One region of the Streptomyces sp. NPDC006332 genome, then DNA from elsewhere that is predicted to be linked to it. Evidence: riboswitches for the same ligand, from Rfam matches in the RefSeq annotation. Region 1 holds a riboswitch; the other holds the start of a gene.

The links. Region 1 has a riboswitch for ZMP and ZTP ahead of ABZ027_RS15210 (glycine hydroxymethyltransferase). Riboswitches for the same ligand answer to the same signal wherever they lie in the genome.
Region 2: another riboswitch for ZMP and ZTP. It lies ahead of ABZ027_RS25070 (bifunctional 5,10-methylenetetrahydrofolate dehydrogenase/5,10-methenyltetrahydrofolate cyclohydrolase); the one in region 1 lies ahead of ABZ027_RS15210 (glycine hydroxymethyltransferase).

The regions. Positions count from the first base shown of each region.
Region 1 covers NZ_JBEXRA010000014.1:32,504-35,896, reverse strand. The annotation lists gene ABZ027_RS15220 (glutathionylspermidine synthase family protein) at 1-800, shown strand, start outside; gene ABZ027_RS15215 (LLM class flavin-dependent oxidoreductase) at 999-1,850, shown strand; ZMP/ZTP riboswitch at 1,961-2,051, shown strand; gene ABZ027_RS15210 (glycine hydroxymethyltransferase) at 2,093-3,393, shown strand, end outside.
Region 2 covers NZ_JBEXRA010000029.1:76,252-79,644, forward strand. The annotation lists gene ABZ027_RS25060 (ABC transporter ATP-binding protein) at 1-730, shown strand, start outside; gene ABZ027_RS25065 (nuclear transport factor 2 family protein) at 924-1,289, shown strand; ZMP/ZTP riboswitch at 1,308-1,388, shown strand; gene ABZ027_RS25070 (bifunctional 5,10-methylenetetrahydrofolate dehydrogenase/5,10-methenyltetrahydrofolate cyclohydrolase) at 1,409-2,257, shown strand; gene ABZ027_RS25075 (TetR/AcrR family transcriptional regulator) at 2,343-3,005, opposite strand; gene ABZ027_RS25080 (YncE family protein) at 3,197-3,393, shown strand, end outside.

The DNA.
Region 1 (3,393 bases):
TCGAGGCCGCCTCCCCCCAGTGGTTCTGGATGGAGGAACGCTTCCCCGGCGCCGACCAGTGGAACTCCCTCCACGAACGACTGATCGCCGCCTGGAAGAAACAGGCCACCCTCCTCCCGCCCGGCAGCCCCCTCTACTTCGCCCACTCCTCGGCCGATGAACTCGGCGAGGACCTCATGACGGTCGCCTACCTGAAGGAGACCGCGGAGCAGGCGGGCCTGGACACCGACTGGATCGCCATGGAGGAGATCGGCTGGGACCCCCTGTCCGGCCGCTTCGTCGACAACCAACTCCGCTTCATCCGCAGCTGCTTCAAGCTCTACCCCTGGGAGTGGCTCACCACCGACCGGTTCGCCGACCACGTCCTGGACACCCTCGACAACGGCGGCGGGACGGGCAGCACCCTGTGGATCGAACCGGCCTGGAAGATGCTGCTGAGCAACAAGGCGCTGCTGGCGATCCTCTGGGAGTTGTATCCGGGCCACCCGAACCTGCTTGCCGCCCACCTGGACGGACCGCGGGAGCTGGCACGGACGACCGGCTACGTGGCCAAGCCCCTGCTGGGCCGAGAGGGCGCGGGCGTCACGATCCACCAGCCGGCCCCCTCGGCCCCCGCCCCGACCCCGCGCGAAGACGCCTGCTGCTACCAGGAGTTGGCCCCGCTGCCCGACTTCGACGGCAACCACGTGGTCCTCGGCGCCTGGGTCGTCGAGGGCGAGTCCGCGGGCCTCGGCATCCGCGAGTCCTCGGGCCTGGTCACGGACGAGTACGCCCGTTTCCTGCCCCACGTGGTCCGCTGAGGAGCCGTCGAGGACCGTCGAGGAGCCGTCGGAAAACGCGTTGCCGGGCCCGGACCGGCCGCGTTACGGTCGCCCCACTCTGAGGAAACAGAGCTCTCTGGAACCATCGCCGCAGAACGGGAGCAGGCCCACGCACAGCGCGTGGCGTCATGGAGGGGCGGCATCCGTATCAGGCATGCCCTCCGGAGGAACCTCCCCATGAACATCGGCCTCGGCCTTCCCATCGACGACCCCGCCCAGCTCCCCGCCTGGGCCCGGCGCGCGGACACCGGCCCCTTCACCACCCTCGGCCTGCTGGACCGGCTCGTCTACGACAACCCCGAGCCCCTCGTCACCCTGGCGGCCCTCGCCGGCGCCACCTCCCGCATCCGGGTGCAGACCGAGGTGCTGCTGGCGCCCCACCACAACACCGCGCTGCTGGCCAAGCAGACCGCGACCCTCGACCGCCTCTCGGACGGCCGCTTCACCCTCGGCATCGGCGTCGGCGGCCGCCCGGACGACTGCCGCGCCGCCGGCATCGACCTGCACCGTCGAGGTCAGCGCCTCGACGAACAGATGACCCTGCTGCGCCGCGCCTGGTCCGGCAAGCCCTACGGCGACGACATCGGCCCCATCGGCCCCGCGCCCGCCCGGCGCGGCGGCCCCGAGGTGCTGTTCGGTGGCTTCGCCCCGGCCGCGCTCGAACGGGTCGGCCGCTTCGGCGACGGCTTCCTCGGCGCCGCGCTGCCGCCCCGTCACATGTCGGAACTGTTCCGCAGTGTCGAGGCGATCTGGCAGAAGTACGACCGCCCCGGCCGCCCGCGCCTGGTCGCCCAGGTGAGCGTCGCCCTCGGCCCGCAGTCCACCGTGGACCTGGCCCGCCGCAACCTCCGCGGCTACTACGAGTTCACCGGCCACGCCGCCTCCATGGAGAACGGACTCCTCACCACCTCGGACCAGATCCGACAGACCGCCGACGCCCTGTTCGACATCGGCGCCGACGAGGTCATGCTCTACTGCTGGGCCCCCGACATCGACCAGATCGACCGCCTCACCGACGCCCTGTTCTGACCGCGCGCGGATCCTCCAGACGGCGGCGCTCCGCGTCCCCCCTCCCTCTCATCTCACCGCTCGCATGGTGGACGCGGAACCGCCGCCCCCCGGCGTGCCCGGTAGGCTGGCCGACAGGCCGTGACTGGCGCGCTGGGATGGGACGGACCATCGGGGAGCGGCCTGCGAGAGTGACAAGTGCCGTGCGCCTGGGCCGACCCGTGAACCGTGACCGCTTCAAGCCACGCCGCCCGGAGGCCGCCATGTCAGAGCAGCAGCCCCTCTCCAACGAGTCCACCGCCTACCGCGCGGCCCTCGACGTGATCCGCGCCGTCGAGCCGCGCGTGGCCGACGCCATCGGCCAGGAGGTGGCCGACCAGCGCGAGATGCTCAAGCTGATCGCCTCCGAGAACTACGCCTCCCCGGCCACCCTGCTGGCCATGGGCAACTGGTTCAGCGACAAGTACGCCGAGGGCACCGTCGGCCGCCGCTTCTACGCGGGCTGTCGCAACGTCGACACCGTCGAGTCCCTCGCCGCCGAGCACGCCCGGGAACTCTTCGGCGCCCGGCACGCCTACGTCCAGCCGCACTCCGGTATCGACGCCAACCTCGTCGCCTTCTGGTCCGTGCTCGCCGCGCGCGTGGAGGTCCCCGCGCTGGAGAAGGCCGGCGCCCGCCAGGTCAACGACCTCTCCGACGCCGACTGGGCCGAACTCCGTCAGGCCTTCGGCAACCAGCGCATGCTCGGCATGTCCCTGGACGCCGGTGGCCACCTCACCCACGGCTTCCGCCCGAACATCTCCGGCAAGATGTTCGACCAGCGCTCCTACGGCACCGACCCCGCCACCGGCCTCCTCGACTACGAGGCCCTGCGCGCCACCGCCCGCGAGTTCAAGCCGCTGATCATCGTCGCCGGCTACTCGGCCTACCCCCGCCTGGTGAACTTCCGGATCATGCGGGAGATCGCCGACGAGGTCGGCGCCACCCTGATGGTCGACATGGCCCACTTCGCCGGACTGGTCGCCGGCAAGGTCCTCACCGGCGACTTCGACCCGGTTCCGCACGCCCAGATCGTCACCACCACCACCCACAAGTCCCTGCGCGGTCCCCGCGGCGGCATGGTCCTGTGCGACGACTCCCTCAAGGACCAGGTCGACCGCGGCTGCCCGATGGTCCTCGGCGGCCCGCTCCCGCACGTCATGGCCGCGAAGGCGGTGGCGCTGGCGGAGGCCCGCCAGCCCTCCTTCCAGGACTACGCCCAGCGCATCGTCGACAACTCCCGCGCCCTCGCCGAGGGCCTGACGCGCCGCGGCGCCACCCTCGTCACCGGCGGCACCGACAACCACCTCAACCTGATCGACGTCACCTCCTCCTACGGCCTCACCGGCCGCCAGGCCGAGGCCGCCCTGCTCGACTCGGGCATCGTCACCAACCGCAACGCCATCCCCGCCGACCCCAACGGCGCCTGGTACACCTCCGGCATCCGCATCGGCACCCCCGCCCTGACCACCCGCGGTCTGGGCACCGCCGAGATGGACGAGGTCGCCGGTCTCATCGACCGCGT
Region 2 (3,393 bases), on a different contig from region 1:
CGCCTTCACCGACGTCCGCTTCCGGTACGCCGACGACCTGCCGTACGTCCACCACGGGGTGACCTTCGACGTGCCCGCGCAGGGCATGACGGCGTTCGTGGGCCCGTCCGGCGCGGGCAAGACCACCGTGTTCTCGCTCATCGAACGGTTCTACGACCCCGAGTCCGGCGCGATCACCCTCGACGGCCGCGAGCTCGCGGACTGGGAGCTGCCGCAGCTCCGTTCCGCGATCGGCTATGTGGAGCAGGACGCTCCGGTGCTGTCGGGCTCGCTGCGGGACAACCTGCTGCTGGGCAACCCGGAGGCGGACGAGGACATGGTCACCCGGGTGGTGAAGACGACCCGGCTGGACGGGCTGGTGGGCAGGCTGCCCGGCGGTCTGGACACCCTGGTGGGTCACCGCGGCACCAAGCTGTCGGGCGGCGAGCGCCAGCGGGTCGCCATCGCCCGCGCCCTGCTGCGCCGCCCGCGGCTGCTGCTCCTCGACGAGGCGACCTCGCAGCTGGACGCGGTGAACGAGGCGGCGCTGCGGGACACGGTGGCGGACGTGGCCCGGACCACCACGGTGCTGGTCGTGGCGCACCGGCTGTCCACGGTGACGATGGCGGACCGGATCGTGGTGATGGACGCGGGCCGGGTCCGCGCGGTGGGCACCCACCGTGAACTGGTGGGCGCCGACCCGCTGTACGCGGAGCTCGCGGCGACACAGTTCCTGGCGACCGCGGGCTGACGCCGTGAATCGGACGGCGACGGACACGGTGCCGGTGGGCCCGTCGCGGGCACCGGCGCCGGGCGCCGCACACTCGCCGGAGACGGGGCGTGCACTGCGCTTGCCCTGACCGCCGGGGCGGAGGAGTCTCTAAAGAAGGAGGCCCCAGCGGCCCGCTCCTCGTCGGGCCGCGGCCCCTCGAAGGAGGTTCATCATGGGCACCGCGACAGGCTCCGGATTCGACACCGAAACGTTGCGCCGAGGCATCGAAGGCCCGAACGAGCAGACACTGTTGTCGTTCTACGCCGACGACGCCGAGATTCGGATCGTGGACCGCAACACCCAGCCCAGCCATCCGATGGTCCTGCACGGCCGTGCCGAGATCGCCGACATGCTCCACGAACTCTGCAGCCGCGACATGACGCACAAGATGGAAGGGTGCGTGGCAGAGGGTGACCAGGTCGCCTTCAGCGAGTCCTGCGAGTACCCGGACGGCGTGCGCGTCCTCGCCGAGTCGATGCTGCAGCTACGGGACGGGAAGATCGTCAAGCAGACCATGGTCCAGGCCTGGGACGAGTAGCCGGCGGAGGTTAGGCTGACCGTGGGCCGTGACTGGCGCTGAGGTGGAGCACCACCGGGGAGCGGCCCGCGAACACTGCCGTGCGCCTGGGCGATCCCACATCAGCTCAGGAGTGGACCATGTCTCAGGCCCGGCTCATGGACGGCACCGCGCTCGCCCGGAGGATCGTGGAGGACACCGCCCAGAGGGCGGTCGACGTCACGCGACGCACGGGACAGCGGCCGTGTCTCGCGACCGTGCTGGTCGGCGAGGACCCCGCCTCCGTCACCTATGTACGGATGAAGCAGAACCGGTGTCGCACGGCCGGCGTGGAGTCGCGTCATGTGGCCCTGCCCGGCGCCACCACCACCGAGGAACTCGTCGGCACGCTCCGGGCCCTGTCGGACGATCCCGGTGTGCACGGCATCCTGCTGCAGCACCCGATGGGCGGACACATCGACGAGCGGGCCGCGTTCGAGGCGATCGCCCCGGAGAAGGACGTCGACGGTGTCACCTTCGCCTCTTTCGCCACGATGAGCTTCGGCCTGCCCGGGTTCGTGTCCTGCACGCCCGGCGGGATCATGCGGCTGCTCGACGAGTACGACGTCGACCCGTCCGGCCGGCGGGCCGTGGTCGTCGGCCGCAGCGCGATCCTGGGCAAGCCGGTCGGCATGCTGCTGCTGGCTCGCGACGCCACGGTGACCTACTGCCACTCCCGTACCCGGGACCTGCCCGCGGCCGTCCGGGAGGCGGACATCGTGGTCGCCGCGGTGGGCCGCCCCCGGCTGGTGCACGGCCGGGACCTCAAGCCCGGCGCGGTGGTGATCGACGCCGGCTACAACCCAGGGAACGTCGGCGACGTCGACTTCGACTCGGCCGTGGAGCGAGCCTCGTTGATCACGCCGGTGCCGGGCGGTGTGGGTCCGATGACGATCGCCACGCTGCTGGAGCAGACCGTGACCGCCGCCGCCCGGCAGCTCGGGACGTGAGCGGCGGGTGATCCTCGTCGGCGGTCGGCTCCCGGCTTGGTCGGCGACCGAGCCCCGGACAGCGGGAAGGTCTGATCCGGGACGATCACGCCGCGGACGGCTCCCAGCCCGGTGGGCGCAGGATTCCGAGCAGTTGCCGGACCAGTTCCTCGACGACCTCGTCGAGGGTCGCGTCCACCCATCCGGCGCTCCAGTCGTGCAGGAGCCCGTTGACGCTGCCGATGAACGCCGTCGCCGCGAGCCGGTAGTCGCGGGGCGCCGCCTCCCCGCGGGCCACGGCCGCCACGGCCTCGGCGCACACCAGATCGACCCAGCGGGCACGGCGTGCCAGGCGCTGCTCCTCCAGGCTCGGGCTGACGCCGATGATCTCGACGAAGGTGATGCGGATGCGCCGCGGGTCCCCGGTGACGTTCGCGGCGTACGCGCGAAAGATCGCGGCCGCGCGCTCGGGGAGGGGCAGGTTCTCCGCCGCGCTCACGGCGAGCACCACCGCCTCCTCGGCCCAGTCGTTGACCTCCAGGTGGAGTGCGGTCAGGACGTCCTCGAGGGTGCGGAACTCCTCGTAGAACTGGCGGGTGGACAGGCCCGCGGCCTCGCTGAGCGCGGCGACGGTGGTGGCGCGGTAGCCGGGACTGTCGCCGAAGAGCTGGAGCGCGGCGTCCAGGAAACGGCGGCGCCGCTCGGCCTGGCGCTCCACCGCCGACTTTCCGCCGTATCGGCCGGTCGGCGCCCTGAGCCTGCCTGCCACCGAGCCTCCTTGTCCCGCCCGGCTCCCGGACGTTTCGTTCGCCCTCCCATTTTGTCGTGTACGCAGTCTTGTGGAGAAGGGCCACCCTTCCTTACTTTGCAGTAAGTTGACTCTGAATCCACTCGTGTTCAGATTCGCCATGCCTTTTGGCATGCCCCACTCATGAGCCCTCCTCAGAGGAAAGAGCAGTCATGCCTGCTTTCAGCTCCAGGCACCTTTGCTCCGTAGCAGCCGCCCTCGTGCTCACCGTCACCGCCCCGGCCGCCGCCGCGACGGCCGTCCCGGACACCTCGGCCGCCGCTCTGCGCGAGGTGATGTTCGTGGGCAACAACTGGGACGGCACGGCCGATGTCATCAAGTCCGGCGGTGACTTCGCGAAGATCGGCCG